3 regions of the Bacillus sp. 05T21 genome follow, and region 2 is predicted to be linked to each of the others. Evidence: riboswitches for the same ligand, from Rfam matches in the RefSeq annotation. Region 2 holds a riboswitch; each other region holds the start of a gene.
What was found. A riboswitch is a leader RNA that binds a small molecule or an ion and turns the genes downstream of it on or off. The one in region 2 is predicted to bind lysine.

Region 1: it holds a riboswitch for lysine, as region 2 does, so the genes downstream of both, AC1DKZ_RS22385 (amino acid permease) here and AC1DKZ_RS27190 (aspartate kinase) in region 2, are expected to answer to the same signal.
Region 3: it holds a riboswitch for lysine, as region 2 does, so the genes downstream of both, AC1DKZ_RS09510 (amino acid permease) here and AC1DKZ_RS27190 (aspartate kinase) in region 2, are expected to answer to the same signal.

The regions. Positions count from the first base shown of each region.
Region 1 is NZ_JBFTMD010000015.1:105,955-113,206, reverse strand. Features, by position in the region: gene gapN (NADP-dependent glyceraldehyde-3-phosphate dehydrogenase) at 397-1,836, shown strand; lysine riboswitch at 2,014-2,195, shown strand; gene AC1DKZ_RS22385 (amino acid permease) at 2,342-3,766, shown strand; gene AC1DKZ_RS22380 (ABC transporter permease) at 3,827-5,026, shown strand; gene AC1DKZ_RS22375 (hypothetical protein) at 5,185-5,388, shown strand; gene AC1DKZ_RS22370 (MDR family MFS transporter) at 5,440-6,702, opposite strand; gene AC1DKZ_RS22365 (ABC transporter substrate-binding protein) at 6,952-7,252, shown strand, end outside.
Region 2 is NZ_JBFTMD010000026.1:38,533-45,784, forward strand. Features, by position in the region: gene asnA (aspartate--ammonia ligase) at 60-1,043, shown strand; partial or broken gene AC1DKZ_RS27180 (helix-turn-helix domain-containing protein) at 1,188-1,609, shown strand; gene AC1DKZ_RS27185 (VOC family protein) at 1,899-2,351, opposite strand; gene AC1DKZ_RS27190 (aspartate kinase) at 2,632-3,861, opposite strand; lysine riboswitch at 4,063-4,249, opposite strand; gene AC1DKZ_RS27195 (DoxX-like family protein) at 4,442-5,350, shown strand; gene AC1DKZ_RS27200 (DUF4166 domain-containing protein) at 5,355-5,966, shown strand; gene AC1DKZ_RS27205 (YndJ family protein) at 5,972-7,252, shown strand, end outside.
Region 3 is NZ_JBFTMD010000003.1:174,685-181,936, forward strand. Features, by position in the region: gene AC1DKZ_RS09480 (cephalosporin hydroxylase family protein) at 1-27, opposite strand, end outside; gene AC1DKZ_RS09485 (NUDIX hydrolase) at 213-737, shown strand; gene AC1DKZ_RS09490 (class I SAM-dependent methyltransferase) at 819-1,583, opposite strand; gene AC1DKZ_RS09495 (DUF2716 domain-containing protein) at 1,781-2,272, shown strand; gene AC1DKZ_RS09500 (DNA alkylation repair protein) at 2,337-3,107, opposite strand; gene AC1DKZ_RS09505 (iron-sulfur cluster biosynthesis family protein) at 3,141-3,446, opposite strand; gene AC1DKZ_RS09510 (amino acid permease) at 3,565-5,031, opposite strand; lysine riboswitch at 5,144-5,336, opposite strand; gene AC1DKZ_RS09515 (GNAT family N-acetyltransferase) at 5,721-6,170, shown strand; gene AC1DKZ_RS09520 (sulfite exporter TauE/SafE family protein) at 6,211-7,113, opposite strand.

The sequences.
Region 1 (7,252 bases), on a different contig from region 2:
TAAGACAAAAAGGTCCTATATATCCGCACGGGTTGCGTAATGATATGAATGTTTTCCGCCATTTAACAGAGCTAAGCCCATTACATTTACGATTACAATCATTACGCACACCCCCTTCATTTATTTTCCATTTATAATCTTACAACTTTATTGAGTATTCTGTCAATTATTTTTTTCGCTTTAGAATAAAATAATTTTTTATCACAAAAAATAAAAGTGATGCATTCTGCTTATAATTCAGCTTGAAATAAGAGAATCTTCTGTAAGAAAGGGCATACAAAATAAAAAAATAGTAAGAAATCGTTTTCACAAACATTTCATTTGAAAAATATTATCAAACCACCTACAATCACCTTATACTCACTCTTACAAGTTGCTATTTTAGGAGGACTAATCATGACAACTAGCAATACGTACAAATTTTATTTAAACGGAGAATGGAGAGAAAGCTCTTCAGGTCAAACAATCGACATTCCATCTCCATACTTACACGAAGTAATTGGGCAAGTACAAGCAATTACTCAAGGAGAAGTAGATGAAGCAATTGCATCTGCAAAAGAAGCTCAAAAATCATGGGCTGAAGCTTCTCTACAAGATCGCGCAAAATATTTATATAAATGGGCTGATGAGCTCGTAAATATGCAAGATGAAATTGCCGATATCATTATGAAAGAAGTCGGTAAAGGCTATAAAGATGCGCAAAAAGAAGTCGTTCGTACAGCTGACTTAATTCGTTACACAGTTGACGAAGCACTTCACATGCACGGTGAAAGCATGATGGGTGATAGCTTCCCTGGTGGATCTAAATCTAAACTTGCGATTATTCAGCGCGCACCACTTGGTGTTGTATTAGCAATTGCACCATTTAACTACCCAGTAAACTTATCTGCTGCAAAACTTGCACCAGCACTTATTATGGGTAACGCTGTTATCTTCAAACCAGCAACTCAAGGTGCAATTAGCGGTGTTAAAATGGTTGAAGCACTTCATAAAGCTGGCCTTCCAAAAGGTCTTGTAAATGTAGCTACAGGACGCGGTTCTGTAATTGGTGACTACTTAGTAGAACATCCTGGCGTAAATATGGTATCGTTCACAGGTGGTACAAATACAGGTAAACATTTAGCGAAAAAAGCTGCGATGATTCCACTTGTATTAGAACTTGGTGGTAAAGATCCTGGTATCGTTTGTGAAGATGCAGACTTACAAGAAGCTGCAAAGCATATCGTAAGCGGTGCATTCTCTTACTCAGGTCAACGTTGTACAGCTATTAAGCGTGTACTTGTACATGAAAATGTAGCAGACGAACTAGCTGGCTTATTAAAAGAGCAAGTAGCTGAACTATCAGTTGGATCTCCAGAACAAAACAGCACAATCGTTCCATTAATCGACGACAAATCTGCTGACTTCGTTCAAGGTTTAATTGACGATGCTGCTGAAAAAGGTGCAACAATCGTTATCGGTAACAAACGTGAGCGCAACCTAATTTACCCAACATTAATCGACAACGTAACAGAAGAAATGAAAGTTGCTTGGGAAGAGCCATTTGGCCCAATCCTTCCAATCATCCGTGTTTCTTCTGACGAACAAGCGATTGAAATTGCTAACAAATCAGAGTTCGGTCTGCAAGCAAGTGTCTTCACAAAAGACATTAACAAAGCATTTGCAATTGCTAACAAAATCGACACTGGTTCTGTTCAAATTAACGGACGCACAGAGCGCGGCCCTGACCACTTCCCATTCATCGGTGTAAAAGGTTCAGGTATGGGCGCACAAGGTATTCGTAAGAGCCTTGAGTCTATGACTCGTCAAAAAGTAACTGTATTAAACTTAGTATAATCTTATATGTAGCAGCTGATCTAATATTTAGGTCAGCTGTTTTTTAGTTAAAATCCTCCAGGACCTAATAACAAATTCTTCTCTATAATCTGATTATTACTATATCCATTGACGTATAAAAATACATTTGTTACTCTTAAACATGTTAATTTAATACATAAATCCTCATTCGTATCTCGGTGAGGTAGAGGTTGCAATCATTAAAAGTATCATTTCAGGAGATGTAGTGGCATTGATGAAGAAATGAGAAAGGAATGATTGCCGAAGTAAGTCGTGTCCACCATGCACGCTTGCTGGGTCTGCATTTAATAAGTGCAGAACTGTCACAAACGTTTCGTTTGTGGAGAGCTATCGAGAGGTATGTCGTGGGTTTCTTATAAGATAGAAAGCATGTAGCGGCAAATTACGTGCTTTTTTTGTTTTGTTTGGACCTTCTCTTCCTTATCAGGAAGACATACATATCTCCTCGCTTGACTTGGTTATACTAACTTTGGAGGTATTTTCTATGCAACAAAAAAAATGGGGCTTTTGGGTACTAACAGCTTTCGTTGTCGGTAACATGGTTGGCGCTGGTATTTTCATGGTGCCAAGTACGTTGGCACAAACAGCAAGCCCACTCGGTGTCACTTTAGCTTGGTTAACAACAGGATTTGGTGTTTTAATGCTAGCTCTTGTTTTCGGTAATTTAGCAATTCGTCGTCCTGATTTAACGACAGGACCACAAAGTCATGCATATGCTTTATTCTCAACACCAAAAAGAAAGAAAATGGCTGGTTTCAGCATGGTGTGGGGATATTGGGTTGCAAACTGGGCAAGTAACGTTGCCATCATTACATCTTTCGCGGGATATTTATCACTCTTCTTCCCGATTATGAAAGATACGCGACTATTATTTTCAATCGGCTCGTTCGATATAGAAGTTGGAAAGCTCATTACATTTACTATTTGTTCCGTCTTACTATGGGGCACACATTTAATTTTAACAAACGGTGTAAGCGGAGCTGGGAAGCTCAACTTCCTAGCAACGACAACGAAAGTAACTGGATTCCTTCTATTCATCATTGTTACGTTATTTGCGTTCGAAGCTTCAAAATTTGGACAATGGTACACACCAATGATCGATAAAGAAGGCGTATCACATGGCCTCCTTTCACAAGTAAATTTAGCGGCTCTTACAACGCTTTGGGCATTTATCGGGATTGAATCAGCCGTTCTTTTATCAAACCGAGCTACCTCTCCAAAAACGGTAAAACGCGCAACTGTTGCAGGATTACTTATCACAGTTGCAATTTACTTAGGAATTACAATTTTAACAATGGGTGTACTTCACGTTGATAAATTACAAGCTTCTGAACGTCCATTAGCAGATGCATTAAACGCTGCAATGGGTCATGGTGGCGGGAAACTTATGGCATTACTTGCTCTTACTTCCCTATTCGGTTCAATATTAGGCTGGATTTTATTAAGCTCTGAAGTACCTTATCAAGCAGCCAAAGAAGGTTTCTTCCCTTCCTTCTTTACAAAAACAAATAAAAAAGGAAGTCCAATTTACTCATTACGATTAACAAACATTATGTCGCAAGTGTTCTTATTCTCAACACTATCTGGAACCATTGCGGAAGCTTATACATTCGTTATTACAGTATCAACTTTAGCCTACCTCATTCCATATCTCGTTTCACCAATCTTCCAGTTAAAACTGGTCGCAACTGGTGAAACTTATAAAAATGAGTTACGGGCAAGAATTATAGATGGTGTGGTCGCAGTTATTGCAATTTGCTATGCACTATGGGTTATTAAAACAGGAGCATCCGATATAAAAACATTTCTTCTCGGAATTGGTTTATTCGGGATTGGCTTTGCCTTCTATCCATTAATGAATCGTGATCAGAAAAAAAATAAAGAAAAGAAAAACGAGCAAGTTGCGTAACGCAATTTGCTCGTTTTTTACTTTACAAAACATATATAATAGAAAAAAGAGGTGAAAAACATGTCAATCGAATCACTATGGAGCTCTCGCTTTCAACAACATATTCAAAATGCCATCACATACTTTGCACGTATGATTAACGGTTTACTATATAGCTTCATCTTCGTCTCATGTGTAGGTGCATATTATTACGCTAAGTTTCTTAAAACGGATCCTTCTAAAGGAATATCTCTATTGCTTATTACAATCGTCTTAACAGCGATTATAACGAGATGCCCAATACGTACATTTATTCAAAAGCCCGATGCTGTCTATTTACTAGCACTAGAAGAGAAATTAACATCTTATTTTAAAAAATCTCTTCTATATAATTACATCATTCAGCTTTTCCCGCTTATATTTATGTTCCTTGTTATCGTACCGCTTGCCATGCAATCATTACAATTAACCGTACCTTTTTTATGTACAATCTTTATAATTTTAATGATTCTAAAGGGCTGGAACATATACATACATTGGATGTGGCGTGATAGTTATGAAAAAAGCATATGGTTTATCATTCGCATTGCTTGTAACGCCCTGATCATTTACATGCTGTTTTATACTGCAAATATGATCGTATTAGGCGGACTACTCTTACTTCTTGCTTTCCTGCTTCTATACACGAAGAAACAACCTACAAAACGAATACCGTGGGATTACATAATCGAACAAGAAGAAAAAATGGACGTTCGTTTCTATCAATTTGCTAGCATTTTCACCGATGTTCCGCAACTGAATAAGCAAGTAAATAAAAGAAAATGGCTTACAAATTGGATTGAACCTTTACTACATAAAAAACAAGCTACTTTCTTCTATTTACATACACTTGCATTTTTACGTGGTAATGATTATTTCGGTATATATATTCGCTTGGGGGTAATCGGTGCTTTCATCCTATATTTTGTTCCGAATATATACGTAAAAGGTGCTATCGTTTATATCATCCTATATATGATTTCTATGCAGCTTCGTTCTCTGTGGAAATATTTTTCGGGAAATATTATTGTAGCATTATATCCAATTGATACTGAAGAACGAATGAGTCAATTTCTCAGCTTAATTTTCATATTGCTAAGTATTCAACTCATTGCATTTTCAAGTGTTATACTCATTGCTACAGGACAATTACTACATGCTTTGATTATTATTCTAATCGGCGTACTTTGGATAAAGTTTATTATTGTACCAAAAACGAAGAAACGAATTTCTTCATTTTAACGAGAAAAGAGGCTGTACATAACAGCCTCTTTTCTCGTCCTAAAATTTATAATCACTTTTCATAGGCATTTCTCATATAGTGAAAATGACTATACAATTCCTATCCATACGTTAATAATGATTTCGCACATATAAATAAAAAAGATAGGAGCTCTATTATGAACAACAATCCGCCTGCAACGCCCCAGAACAACTCAGAAGAAAATAGCCGTGACATTAAATTGCAAACATTACGAGTCATCGGACTCATCGTCCTTATTAGTGGTTATATCCTCGTCGCTCTCTCAGAAGTAGGTGAGCTGAAAACCTTATTAACAAACCCTAACGCCAATCCTGATTTAGCTGAAGTTGATCCGTTTTAAAAATTATATAAAAAGCGGGTCCCAGTATAACTGGTTCGCTTTTATATAGTTTCATCCAATCTGAGAAACATTTCCTTCATTCTGATACTTCTCTTTCCCTATCGCCTTCATAAATAATAAAATACTGCTCATACCAACGATGAAATATAGAGCGCTCATGCCCCAAGATGCAATAAATGAACCTAGCATAACACCTAATGCCCCATTCATTTTTGCCACTTGAAAGACCATTCCGTTAATCGCCATATATGAACCTCTTGCCTCATTTGGCACCATATCCGCCATTATAGATTGACGAACCGGCACATACATCATCTCTCCTACAGTTTGGAAAAGCCCTGCGATTAATAAGATCCATAAACTATTGCTCGTTCCGAGTATTGTAAATCCAATCGTGTAAATGAATAAACCAACATATAAAATTTTCAAATCGTTGAAGCTTTTCAGCATTTTAATAAGAAGCGCTGTACATAACACAACTAAAATTGTATTCTCTGCCGATATCCAGCTGAGCATTCGAATACCTGTTAAATCGAATGTAAAACCATTCCCGAAGAAAAAGTGCACCGTTTCAAATTCCTTCTGTAAACGTATCCCTAAATAATTATTAATTTGAAACTCTAACGATAGTGTACATATACTTGCTGCACAAAAAATTAAAAACGCTCTATCTTTCATCACGACTTTATAACTATCTGCCATATCTTTTAATACATTTTTCTTCTCCACCGTTTTTCGTGCCACATACACTTCTTCCATATATACAGCCATCACATATAAAGTAATAACTGCAATAACTGTTAATCCTATAAACAATTGCAATCTATAGTTCTCAAATAGTAATCCGCCAAATATTGCTCCAATCGCAATTGATAAGTTAATAGCCCAGTAGTTAATACTGTACATCACTTTTCGATTTTCAGGTGTACTCACATCTATCAACATCGCTTCCGTCGCTGGATTCATAAGTCCAGATCCTAAACTATTCACTAACATAAACACAAATGTTAGCCACGGTGAATCTACATAATCTGAGTTTGCAATTCCCATACAAGCAATGGAAACGACTTGTATACTTTGGCCGATAATCATTACTTTTTTACGACCGAGCCGATCTCCAACATACCCACCATATAAACCGATAATTAATGCTGCTAGCACATTGATCAGTAATAAAGCACCAGCAATCGCACTACCTAATTTTATTGAAAAGTAAATTGCCATAAATGGAAAAATCATTGTGGATACAGTGCGTGTTAAAAACGAAGTTATAATTCTAATTTTTATATTTCGGTGCATACTCCAAAATCCCATTGTTTCCCCCTCCTTATGCTTATTCATTTTACTTTGAAAAAGAGGAAGAAAAAGGTTAGAATATTCTAAAGAGTTTCCCCTTTTATCAAACATTAACGGGCAGTAAGACCCCCACCTCAAAATTCAGCGAAAGCAAAGAAGTTAGGCGGGGATCAACTGCCCGTAAAAGCCCGATTGGTGAAGGCTAATAATCAGTGGGGGATGCCCCACTGATTAAAGTTTCACTTTATTATAGAAGGAAGTGTACATATGAAAATTATGGACTATTACATTAGACTAAGGCTACATGCACAAGATCAACAACATATACGAAATAGCTTACAAGAATTAGCGGATGTTTTATATTGCAGTACGAAAAACGTAAAGATTTTATTAAAGAAAATGAACGAGGAGCAATTAATTCACTGGACTCCAGGACGAGGCCGCGGGAATAAAACAGAAATCTTATTTGCACATAGTTTCCTAGAAGCAATTGAATCCTATACAGATGAACTGTTAGCGCAAGAAAAATTAAAGGATGTTTTTCTTCTTTTAAAAGAACCTCTACCCC
Region 2 (7,252 bases):
AAGGGCTTTTTTTGTTGGCTTCTTTTCACAACATCCAAACATTTTAGGAGGAAACCACCATGTATCAATCATTAATGACAGTAAGAGAGACTCAAATCGCAATTAAGGAAGTTAAAACATTTTTCGAGGATCAATTAGCAAAGCGCCTTGAACTATTCCGCGTATCTGCACCATTATTCGTAACGAAGAAATCAGGATTAAACGATCACTTAAACGGTGTAGAACGTCCAATTGAATTTGATATGTTACATTCAGGAGAAGAATTAGAAATTGTACATTCACTAGCGAAGTGGAAAAGATTCGCATTACATGAATACGGATATGAAGCTGGTGAAGGTTTATATACAAACATGAACGCGATTCGTCGTGATGAAGAACTTGATGCAACGCATTCCATTTATGTTGACCAATGGGATTGGGAAAAAATCGTTCAAAAAGAATGGCGTACTATCGATTACTTACAAAAAACAGTACAAACAATTTATGGAATATTCAAAGAATTAGAAGATCACTTATTTGAAAAGTATCCGTTCCTTGGAAAGTATTTACCAGAAGAAATTGTTTTCATTACTTCTCAAGAACTGGAAGATAAATATCCAGAATTAACACCGAAAGATCGTGAACATGCAATTGCGAAAGAACACGGTGCAGTCTTTATTATTGGAATTGGTGATGCACTCCGTTCAGGTGAAAAGCACGATGGACGCGCGTCCGATTATGATGATTGGAAATTAAACGGTGACATTTTATTCTGGCACCCAGTACTACAAGCTTCGTTCGAATTATCATCAATGGGAATTCGTGTTGATAGTAAAGCACTTGATGAGCAATTAACGAAAACTGGTGAAGACTTCAAACGTGAGTATGATTTCCATAAAGGTATTTTAGAAGACGTACTACCATTAACAATTGGTGGTGGTATTGGACAATCAAGAATGTGTATGTACTTCTTACGTAAAGCACATATCGGTGAAGTTCAATCTTCTGTATGGCCTGATGATTTACGTGAAGCTTGCAAGAAAGAAAACATTCATTTGTTTTAATAGAAATATGAGGGAGAGTGGCTCGAAAATAGAGTTACTCTCCCTTTTTTATTGTGTAAACTGCTGGTTTACAGTGAGTGTTACTAATAGTTTCTTTCTTTTTCATCTCCTTTTATGTAATAATTTGTTAAAGGAGGGGACGTTATGAACTTAGGAGCACAGCTAAAAAAACTACGAGAGTCAAAGGGTTTTTCGCAGGAGGATGTTGCAAAGAAAATCGGGGTAAGTGGGAAAATGATAAAAGTTACCCTGACATTGATTATTTAATTTTATTGAGCGAAATGTACAATGTTACGCTCGATGAATTAATAAAAGGGAATCAAAACTTTAAAGAGAAAATACATATTGATGAAGAAGATGAGGATTTTGAGAAAGAGAATGAGTTTGGTTTTTATATTGGATTTGGTTTGCTAATTATGAGTGCTTTCATTGATTACGAAGGAATTCAAGAGATTTTATTAGGGGCTGCGCTATTCATGATGGTCTTTTATTCCGACGTGAAGAAAGTTATTTTGAATGAATTTCGCTCGTTATTTAAAGGGAAAGATATATATGATAAGAAGTGAGAAGAGTCCGTTATATTTCCTAGGAAAAGGTATTGCGAATAATTTAATTGTTTTATGGCGGTTTTTATATATAGGTAATATGTTAAAAAGCTGTTTGTATAGAGTCTTGAAATCTATGTGTAAAATGATAATAAAGTTATTTAATTTTAAAAGCTCAAACGAGTATAGCCCCGTTCTAAAGTTAGGACGGGGTTGAAAATCTAAGTTTTATTGAATAAGAATTTTCTTCAAATATTTTTACTTCAGCAATGCATATTTCAGTAAAGGCTTTTTATAAAACATCACTTACTTATTTGTTACCGATTTCTTCCGCCAAACCGATTAAAATTCCTTCGGTTCCACGAATGTAGCAGAGTCGATACGAGTTCTCATACTGAACTACTTCGCCAACGAGCTGAGCACCATGCTTAGTAAGTCTGGATACCATTTCGTCAATGTCTTCGACGGTGAACATGACGCGCAGATAACCGAGGGCGTTTACAGGAGCTGTCCGGTGATCTGCTATAGTAGGTGGGGTGAGAAATCGCGAAAGTTCAATTCGGCTGTGACCATCTGGCGTAACCATCATAGCAATCTCCACGCACTGAGAACCGAGTCCGGTTACGCGACCAGCCCATTCACCTTCGACAGTCGCTCGCCCTTCGAGGTTCAAGCCAATCTCCTCGAAGAAAGAGATTGCGTCATCAAGGGATTCTACAACGATGCTGACATTGTCCATTCTTAGTAATCTGTTGTTTGCCATAGTCTTTATCTCCTTATGTGTAAAAATTTATCCCGCTATTTGCGGGCAATAAGACTCCCACCTCAAAATTCGGCGAATGCGAGGAAGTTAGGTGGGAGATAACTGCCCGATTGTTGAATAGAATGACTTGCTTCTATTTTTTAACAATTTTATTGTTTTTTAAACGACTTTATTTTAAACTAAATAACCTTTTTCTCACTTTCCACTATGCAAACAGCTTTCTATTTATATAGGAAGGAAATAGATTTATATAATTTATTTTAATTTTTACAGGTGGAAATTAACTCATCTGCACTAAAGGCTCAATTTTCGCCATAAATGATTGATGAAGTGCTTCAACACCCGTTACTAAATGAAGACGGTCAATAACGACAGATACTTTAATTTCTGATGTACTTACCATTTTAATATGAATATCTTCTTCTTTTAAAGTAGTGAACATATTCGCAGCAACTCCTGGGTTAGATACCATACCAGATCCTACAATTGATACTTTTGCTAAATGATTTTCATGTTCTACAGATTCATAGTGAAGTGCTTCTTGATTTTGTTCCAATACTTCTAATGTTTCTCTTAAATCATTAGAATGGATCGAGAAGGAGAGGTGAACAGTTCCTTCATTTGTAATACTTTGAATAATAATATCTACATTAATATGTGCTGCTGCTAATGTAGAGAAAACTGTTGAAAGTGCACCTTGTTCTAACCCTTTAATTGTGACACGTGTAATATTATCCTCAAATGCAATACCTTTAACGATTGATTGTTGTTCCATGTTACATTCTCCCCTTACAATTGTTCCGTTTTCTTGTTCCATACTTGAGCGAACTTCTAAAATTACATTATGATTTTTAGCAAATTCAACAGCGCGTGGGTGTAATACGCCAGCACCGAGGTTGGCAAGCTCTAACATTTCGTCATAAGAAATTTCATCTAATTTATAAGCATCTTGTACAACTCGTGGATCAGTCGTATATACGCCGGTCACATCCGTATAAATATCACATTTTTTTGCTTTTAGTGCAGCAGCTAATGCGACAGCAGTCGTATCGGAGCCACCGCGGCCAAGTGTGGTAATTTCATTTTCTTCACTTATTCCTTGGAAACCAGCTACTATAACAATCGTGCCTTCAGTAAGGTAAGACTGAATACGAGTAGTGTTAATGTCAGTAATCCGTGCACTACTATGTACAGATTCTGTCGTAATACCAGCTTGCCATCCTGTTAATGAAATTGCGTTATAACCTTTTGTTTGTAGTGCTATTGTTAATAATGAAATAGTTACTTGTTCTCCTGTAGATAGGAGCATATCCATTTCACGTTTACTTGGATTTTCAGTAATAGCGTTAGCAAGTGCTACAAGTTTATCCGTACTTTTTCCCATTGCTGAAACGACAGAGACAATACTATGTCCTCGTTCATATTCTTCAATAATTAAATTTGCTACATGTTGAATGCGTTCGACGCTTCCGACAGAAGTACCGCCAAATTTTTGTACAATCGTTTCCATTACGAATTCCTTCTTTCGTCCATTTTTAAGAATAGGTTAGGACATATACAAATCCCAATATTCCTGTAGTTACCAGAGAGAAAAACAAAAAACACCATCTCAAATAAGTGAGGATGGTGCTGTTACAGGAAAAGGGAAACAGAAAACGGAGCTAATAAAAAAACCGCCAAAAAAGGAATATCATAAAAATGATATCTCTTTTTTGTAGATAGCTCTTCATACGTACACGTCTGTACATATGACAGTTCTGTTTCTATTCGAAAACAGCCCCAATTGATAAATGCAGAGAAATTTATCAATTTCGGCAACACTTCCTTTCCTCTAAAATCATAGACATCTCTGTGTCTCCTTTAGAATACTTATAAGCGTTGCAACCTCTATCTCACGTTTTAGGCGAGAGTGTATGATTTATGAAGTTGTTGGTAACATTTGTTTTATAATAATTTAAATTTTTCAGGGAATCAAGTGTTTTTTGTATTTTTTTGAAATTCTATCTTTTTATTAAATTAGTTTGTGAAAAATGTAGCAAAATAAATTCATTGCATGTACATTGAAAATATAGCGCATGGGAGGTGGAAGGATGGGGAAGAAAAAGCCTATTTATGTAGCAACAAAAATGAACACAACAATGGAGAAACTATGGGCATATACACAAGAGCCTGATATACATACAGAATGGGATGCTCGTTTTACTGAAATTTCGTATTTAGAAAAAAAAGAGGGAGAACCACAGAAGTTTTTATATAAAACAAAGATCGGATTTGGACTTGAAATAGCCGGAGAAGGGGAATCGATAGGTGAAATTAGAAAAGAAACTGGAGAACGCATTTCCTCTTTAAAATTTTGGACAGACAATCAATTATCACTTATACAAATAGGGCGTGGTTATTGGAAGTATACACCGAATGAAGAACATATTCATTTTGAAACGCAATATGATTATGATACGAGATTTGGTCGTATAGGAAATGTGATAGATTTATATGTTTTTCGTCCACTATTAGGTTGGGCGACAGCATGGAGTTTTGATGCTTTAAAATTATGGTTAGAAAAGGGACTTCATCCAAAGTTGCTAATTAGAAGAACGATGACGTATTGGCTAGTTTGCTTTTTATTTGCTTTCGTATGGTTATATCAAGGGATTGTACCGAAATTGATGTTTACTCATTCAGAAGAAGTAAAGATGCTTTCTGCACTAATCGGATCGAATGAAAGTAGTATTTTTATACTTAAAATAGTTGGATTTTTAGAAATAATATGGGGTGTTATGTGGCTATTGCCATTTCAAAAGCGAAAACTATTTATATTGCATATTATATTGTTGATAGTTTTAACATTAGCGGCAGGATCGACGAATATCGCTAGTTTTACGCAACCGTTTAATCCGATTACATTAAATTTTCTTCTAATAGGGTTATCGATTGTCGGTTATATAAATAGCACTAATTTGCCAAGCGCAAAAAATTGCAAGAGGACGAGAAAGGGATAAGTATATGGTTAATATTTATGAAAGATTATTAGGGGATTCTTATAAAAGGCTTCATCCAAAATTGCAGGAACGATATGCGATAACAAAGGAAAATAGCTTTATTGGGGAAGGGGAAATGGATGAAATTTATGGAGGATCTTTTTTCGTTAAATTAATATTAAAAATTACATCGAAGTTCCGTATGTTTTTCTCTGAGCGAGGGCAAAAAGTTCCGTTTGTGATACATAATACCGCTGAGCGAGATGGACAGGGGAAAGAATTTGTACGGTGGAATCGTACTTTTTATTTTCATAATAAGAAAAGATATTTTAACGCTGTTATGCAGTTGGATGAAGAGAATAATGAAATTGTAGATTATTTTGGTGAGCCGCATTTACTCGTTTCTACATTGAATTTTTATATTGATGAAAAAGGCGGGATGCATATTTCTTCAAAGAAACAATGGTTTTTTATGTTTGGAAGAAAAATACCGTTACCTAGATTTTTATACGGAGAGGCAAAAATTGTAGAAAGTTATGATGAAACACTACAATGTTTTCGAATTCATGTACAAGTACGAAATCCGTTAATTGGTTCGTTATTTTCATATAAGGGAACATTTGTGGAAAGGGAATAAACGAGATGAAAAATATAATATTTGGACTTGCTTGTTATATTATATTTCTAATATACGAGTGGTCGAATGTAAATCCTGTTGAAGCAATCATATTGTTATCTATTTTGTTATTTATACCGATGTCATTTTGCATTGTTGATAAGAAAACAAGAAATGGATCGTATTTATTATCTTATAAATTTGTATCGCTTTTATATCCAATTGCAGCAGTTAGTGCAATGCTAGCTTTCGTAACAAATCACTATTTCTTTGCGCTACTTTGGTTTGTATATACAGGAATCGTTGCATTATTTGGTGTAAGTAGATTGCTAGAAAGAAGATGGAAGCCTCTAGAAGAAGTAGCTATAGATAGTGCGTTTATTTATTTGTTTCTAGGTGGTTTTTGGTTCTTTGCTTCTGTAGCGAAACTTTCCATTATGCATTTTAGTTCTGACATTGTCTTACTTACAGCGGCACACTTTCATTATTCGGCATTTCTATTGCCGTTATCAGCGGGTTTACTTGGAAGAAAAAGAGAACAGGGAAGTAAGTTATATGATGCTATTATGTTTATCATCGTCATTTCTCCAATGACAGTTGCAATAGGAATTACGTATTCGAGGGTATTTGAATTTTTTGCAGTGTTCATATATTTATGTGCCATTTATGGATATGGAGTTTACGTGTGGAGAACGAAATTCAATACTATAAGTGCGAAGGTACTTTTAGTTCTTTCTTCTAGTACACTTATGGTAACAATAATGTTTTCACTCATATATTCATACGGAAATTTCAAACAAGTAATGACGATTACAATTGCACAAATGGTCTGGATTCACGGTGTTGTAAATGGAATTGGAGTAGCGTTACCAGCTTTTCTTGGTTGGATGATTGAAAAGAGTACTCCGAATTATAAATATTACGGGAAAACAATGAGCAAGTTAAGAGGAAATGCGACAGTTGGTGAAGCATTTTTACATAACAGAAATTTAATAGATAGCAAGGAATACAAAGGTTTAGTTGATAAAATGAATGATTTTCATAGTGAGGCATTTGACATGACGAAGATTCCTTTAAGTATTATTCGTTTTTATGAAAATACAAAAGAGTATGAGTTACAATCGCATATTAAATGGACTCGTTGGTTCCGCCCGGTTGCATTTTGTTATGAGAAAATGAGTAAGCGTGTAGGACAAATACATTTAGGAATGGGCGGCAAGTGGGAAACGATGCATGGCTCTATCATTGGGATAATAGATGAGAAGGATGGAAGAGAGAATGTAAGGGCTTGGCTAAGAAAAAATGAA
Region 3 (7,252 bases), on a different contig from region 2:
TAAAAATTCATTTCCTATGTTATCGATGTTGAATTCTCCTTTCTCAAAAGGATTCTTTCGTTGGACGTAAAGTGTTTACGTATGAAAGTTGTACTGTATATTATGTGAGGAGCAATGACAAGGAGAGTGTTTTTACGTGGAAATGATAAGAATTCCTCATGTAGAAAATGAATTGCTTACAGAAGAGGATGTAAAAGAAAGGAAATGACGATATGTATAAGTACACAATATGCTTCATTAGAAAAGGGGATAACATACTCCTTTTAAATAGAAACAAGAAGCCAACAATGGGAATGTGGAATGGCGTTGGAGGGAAAATTGAGGATAATGAAACTCCATATGAAGGAATAATTAGAGAAACGTTTGAGGAAACGGGTATAGAGCTTCCAAGTGTAACGTATAAAGGGAATGTTATCTTTCAAGATAAAGACGATCCTCAGGGTAGTGAGGGGATGTATGTATTCCTTGCTGAGCTACCAGTAGGAGTACATATTGACACACCATTAAGTACGGCTGAAGGAATATTAGAATGGAAGTCAATTGATTGGATATTAGATGGTGATAATAGAGGTGTAGTTAGCAATTTGCAAAGATATTTACCGACATTATTAAGTGAGGACAACAATTTAGAGCATATATTCACATATGATAATCGGAATATTATTGATTGCAAAACTACACTTTTGATAGAAGATAATACGAAAAAACGATATGAAAAATATCTCGTTTCTCAATAAGAGAAGAAACGTTAAAATACGAAGAGAAAGCCAAATTCTTTATGGGAATTTGGCTTTTTACAAGGGATGCTAATTCAAATTTTACTCTTCATAATTTGCTTTAATAATAAAGCGGTGTTGCTTCACATCGAAATATCCTTTTTGCAAGATGATCTCATGTATGCGATATAATTTCTCGTTATAGCTTTCTACTGTAAAATCAGGAATTTGCCACGGAATTGCTTTTAAGTAATAGACAACAGCACCGACATCATAAAATCGCTGAAGAGGGAATTCTTCTTTCGCTTTTAAAATAGTAAATCCATTTTGTTCTAATTCACTACATGCCGTTTTGAGTGACCAACTTGAAAATTCGCTATTCAGCGGTGTGCCAAACTGCTCATTAAGTTCCGCACAATCAAGATCACCGACTTGTTGTGTAAGAAATGTTCCATTAGTGGAAAGAATTCTTTTCACTTCAGAAGCAGCGTAGGATTCATGTTGATTCACAATTAAATCAAACTGACCATCTTGAAATGGTAAAGCAGTATCATCAGTCACTTCTACAACTGTAACCCCTAAAGGCTCTAATTTCTTTCGTGCAATTGGGACATTCGGAGCATAGCCCTCAGTAGCACAAATAGTTGGCGGGAACGGTTGTAACATAGATAAAAACTCTCCGCCGCCAGTACCCATATCTAGCATTGACTTTGCGTGCTGCATAAGTTGGAAAGCAGTGCTACCGTACGACCATGGTAGGGGTTCGCTATTCATACGGCCAGTTTCTGAAATGAAAGAGAAATCCCAGCCGCTAAAGTTTGTCTTTGCACTCTCTAATAGTGCTGAAAATAATGGATCACGTTTCATATTGTTGTCCTCCTATTTCGTTAATAAATGATATAGTAAGAAAAGAAAAAGGGAGGACCTCTTATTAAAGTGGAACGGTTTTATGTTTCGTGTTCGAATAGATTCATATGAATTAGCTCCTTGCGAGAATAGTTATTTATATATTCGGGATAATTGAGTAAAAATCCTTTGAAATTATAGGGGAAGGCAGTTGTTTAATGAAAAATTGGATGGAGTTTACAGACAAAGAGTACGACCAAATTTGGGACATGATAGATAGTAAGCTTAAGTTTTCACCAAGTGATTCTACATTCCCATCATTTAAGGTGCCAAGTCCTTTTGTAACATATGATATTTCTCATTACTTCGGAGAATCGGTAGATTTAAATTTATATGACGATTTGGAAGAAAAAGCATTACTAGTTTTTAAAGAGAATACAGTATCGGATGAATATATAATGGCACTTGATTGGCAACATGAATGTTACTGGGTAAATCCACATTTAAAGTTCGATAGAAATGAATTTGATGAGTGGACAATCCCGATTTTTCCAAATGGAGATTACTATTTCTTTATTCAGAAGGACTTTAAGTGGGGGTATTTAGGTCACCCTTGGGAGAAGAGTATAACGATATTTGGAAAAGGACTGATAGAGAGCTTTGAACAAAATAAGCCAAAAATGTTTCAAAATATTTCACGGCAGGGATAATGTTTTAAAGAGAAAAAATGCTTATACTTCATTTTTGAAGCATAAGCGTTTTTGTTTAAAATACTTAAAAACAAAAATCTTTTGGTAAAGTGCCATTTTTTATCATCGTTCTTAATCCATGTTTCATAATCCAAGGATTAACAGGATGATTTTTATCGAGTAATTGTTGCAACCATTGAAAAACGAGTTCGCTATCTTCTTTCGTAATATCATTAATGTGATTGGCTACAGATTTTTGAACATACTTAGAAGGGTCATTCATTAATGGCTCAAGAAGCTTTAAATTATTTCTGAAGTCACCTTTCAGAGCTCCTATTTTTTTTGCCCAAGGAAGTCTTGGTCTAGTACCTTCTGAAACTAATCTCCTAATGTGGCTGTTTTCATCACGTAACCATTGCTGCAATATGTCCAAGGTTCCTTCATGGTATTTTTCAAGATAAGGACGAATGGCATATTCAGCAGTATTTCTCTTTGTTATTTCATACATTGCGTGGAACGAGGATTCAAAATCGTTAAGCCCATATTTTTCAACGTATTTTGCAATAGGCATGTACATGTATCCGTTTGTAAATGTACCTACTTCTGTTGTATTTTCTGGTCCCAATGTTTTCAGTAATATATGTATTGCTTCATTAAAATCTTTTTGTAATGCATTGTGTAATTCATCTGCTATTACTTCTACACGTTGTTTTAACTCTAAATTTTCAACTTTACATGTTACAGAATCTACAAAGCTTTTTTTAGAGAAATTAGGATCATGTTTAGAAATAGAATCAGCCATTTTTTCTGCTAATTCTTCGTTAAATAAAAATTTTAATGGAACGTATTTACCCATTTTTTCACCTCAGTGGTCAAATAAAAACAATTTTTATTTTTTAACCGACAAGCCATAAACTAGAGTCTCACTAGGAGTCGTAATACTAAAACCAGTCGTCTTATAATCAAGTTTTAATGTACCACCAGTGTAGTCTTTCGTGAATGAGTCCATTTGTACAATAAGCATTTCATCTTCATATACAACATCATCCGCATTATATGTATCCCAAATTAAATCAACATCAACGAAAATGCTGCAAGAGTTTGTCATTGTTCCTCTAATGCGAATGATCTTTTTGTCTTCACGTTCTAGTCTATGTATAGCTGCTATTGCTTCATCAGTAATACGAATGTTCATGTAATCCCAACCTTTAAGTGTATTTACTTTATTATTGCAAAAACAGAAGGAATAGGGAAGTAAAGAGGATTGTAATAAAAAACGAGCAAACAAATTTGTTTGCTCGTTTTGCTATACTCTATTTCAGTTCACATTTATCAAGTGGAATGACTTTCGTTTTCTTAGTAAATTTATATCCTAACCATAGTACTAAGAAGAGTGGTAAACCGATGTAAGAAACAAGTACACCGTTCCAGTCGATAGATGCTCCCGTAAATGCTCCGTAGTTTTGACCTAAAATAACGATAACACAAAGTGTAAATGCAAAGATTGGACCGAACGGGAACCATTTTGCTCTGTATGGTAAATCTTTTAAATCTTTTCCTTGGGCAACATAAGCTTTTCGGAAACGGTAATGACTAATAGCAATCCCTACCCAAGCAATAAATCCTGACATCCCAGAAGCATTTAATAACCAAATGTATACAACACCGTCACCGAATAAAGAAGCGATGAAAGCGACGCTACCAACTACTGATGTTGCGATTAATGCGTTAACAGGGACACCACGGCTATCTAATTTGCCTAAGAATTTAGGTGCTTTTCCTTGGCGAGCTAAATCCCAAAGCATACGAGTTGATGCATACATTCCAGAGTTACCAGCAGAAAGTACTGCAGTTAAAATAACAGCGTTCATAACAGAAGCAGCGAAGGCAACGCCCGCTTTTTCAAATACTAGTGTAAATGGACTTACTGTAACATCACTTGCTGCAAGGCTTTCAGTCGTATAAGGAATTAATAAACCGATAACGAGAATTGCTAAAATGTAGAATAATAAAATGCGCCAAAAGATAGAACGAATTGCTTTCGGAATATTACGTTCTGGATCAGCAGTTTCACCAGCAGCTACTCCTAATAATTCAGTTCCTTGGAATGAGAAACCAGCAGCCATAAATACACCGATAATTGCCATGATGCCGCCATTAAATGGTGCATCTGCAACAGTGAAGTTTTTAAAGCCGACAGATTCGCCGCCCATAATTCCAAAAATCATCATAAAACCGACAATTAAAAAGATAATAATAGTAACTACTTTAATAAGTGCGAACCAATATTCAGATTCACCAAAACCTTTAACAGATAAATAGTTTAAGAGAAAAATAATAGCTAAACAAAGTCCACTCCAAATAAGAGAAGGGGTATCTGGGAACCAAAATTTCATAATTAATGTTACGGCCGCTAGTTCAGCTGCAATCGTAATCGCCCAGTTATACCAATAGTTCCATCCAAGTGCAAAGCCAAGTGATGGATCAACAAATTTTGTTGCATAAGTGCTAAAAGATCCAGTAACAGGCATGTAAGCTGCGAGTTCGGCTAAGCTTGTCATTAAAAAATAAACCATAATTCCAATTGCGGCATATGCGACTAATGCACCGCCAGGACCAGCTGAATGGATAACACCACCACTGGCAAGAAATAATCCGGTACCGATTGTACCACCGAGAGAAATCATCGTAAGGTGACGAGATTTTAATCCGCGTTTTAATTCACCTTGTCCTTGTGTAGTTTGCGTTTTAGAGGTAGATTGATTTGTTGCGCTATTCATGTTCAACACTCCTTTTCTTGTAGGTTAGGAAGGAGCGGGGGAGAAAAATACAAAAAACCGCCAAAGGAATTAGGCGGAACGTTTCACAAATAACCACCCCATCATACCCTTCCGTTAAGATAGCACACCACGTTTACACGGTAATTTTGTAAACGTGACAGTTCTGTTCCTTTCGGAGACAGCCCCAGCTCATATTTCCAGAGAAGAAATATAAACTTCGGCAACTTTTCCTTTCAAACGGAGTCAGTGACATTCGCTGTGTCTCGTCCATTTTACTTTTAAAAGTCGCAACCTCTACCTCATCGGATTGATGAGGATTTATATATTGCTAAGATATTTAATATATGGCAATTGTAATGACTTTCTGAATATATTGCAAGGAATTTTGTTAGGAAAAGTCAAAAAATATCGGTTATTGTATAGGAAACGCTTGCATAACTCCACCCGAACCTACTATTATGTAGCAATAAGCAAAGAAAAAATTGTTATACAAATGTTTCGCAAAAAATATTGAAAAATCCTTTAAAATTAAAAGAAAATTCAGAAAATATAATTCGACATAACTATTAAAAGGGGATTATTCCTTAAATTCGTTTCAAAGAATAAGTATAAATCTGATAAATAGAATGAATATTCTTTTTATTTCTGATAAAATTGAGGTATTGTTTAATTGAAAAGGGGATATCATTATGAAATTAGAAACGGAAAGATTATATATAGTACCGTGTACAGAAGAATGGATTCAAATTGCGGATAATCAAGGATACAATAGTGGTCCGCATATTGTAGGACATATAGAAAATATGAAACGAGATGCGGCTTCATTACCGTGGGGACCGTGGTATGTTATTCGGAAAGAGGATGATGTTGTTCTAGGTGATATAGGATTTAAAGGGAAACCGAATGAGCAACATACGGTAGAAATTGGTTACGGATTTATTGAGAAATATTGGAATAAAGGGTATGCAACAGAAGCAGTTAGTGAATTAATGAAATGGGCTTTTCAAACAGGGGAAGTGGAAACGATTATAGCGGAGACACTCCTTGATAATTATAGCTCTATTCGTGTCTTAGAGAAATTACATATGAAAAGAGTAAATAGTACTGAAACGATGGTCAATTGGAAAATAGAAAAATAAAAAATACCGCTCGAAGTAAATCGGGCGGTATTATTATTAATTATGGTAGCATTTGTTTTTGATCTTTCGGATAGCCGGCTGTCGATACGTTAGAACGATTGGAATGATTACGAACAGCAATAAAAATAGATATAATAACGACAAGACCAACTGCAACGTAAGAAAGTGAAATAATAGTTGGATCTACTTTAAATGTAGTAAGCAGTGTACGTATATTCGTAAAGATAATAAGTCCGCCAACGAGTACGCCAAGTAAATGAGAAGGAACGATGCGTACTAACCATGCGGCGATTGGTGCGGCAACAATACCACCAAGCATGAGGGCAAATACCCAAACCCAGCTTACTTGTTCCCAGCCAAGTGAAATGAAAAAGCCAATCGTTGCAGCGAGTGAAACAGGAAATTCACTCGTATCTACAGATCCAATAACTTTTCTAGCTTCATTTCCTCTTGCAAGAAGAACAGGTGTCGTAATCGGCCCCCAACCACCGCCGCCAGTTGAATCGACGAATCCAGCGAATAAGCCAAGTGGTACAAGTTGTTTAGCAGACATACGCTTATTTGAAGAAACAATTTGTTTTTGAATGATGAATCGTAATAAAATATAAACCCCTAAAGTAAATAAAAATATGGAAATGTACGGTTTAATTACATCACCAGGTAAATTGCTTAAAAAACATGCCCCAATAAATGCGCCAATTGCTCCTGGTAATGTAAGTCTGGAAACTGTATATTTATCAACGTTTCCAAATTTGATATGAGATGCACCAGAAGCGGCGGTTGTAACGACTTCAGCTAAATGAACTGATGCGGAAGCTACAGCTGGTGCGATACCAAACATTAATAATAGTGAGGTAGACGTTACCCCGTACGCCATACCAAGTGCGCCATCAATCAATTGAGCGAAAAATCCAATAATAGCAAAGACAATTAATTTCTGCATAAATAATCCCCCTGTAATAATAAATGAAAAAGACACTTTTCCCGTATGAGAAAAGTGCCTTTGGTTTTTCCAATCAGCAATAATTAAATTTGTTTCATTATAATACACATTAATCGTATAAAACAACTGGGTTTTAAAG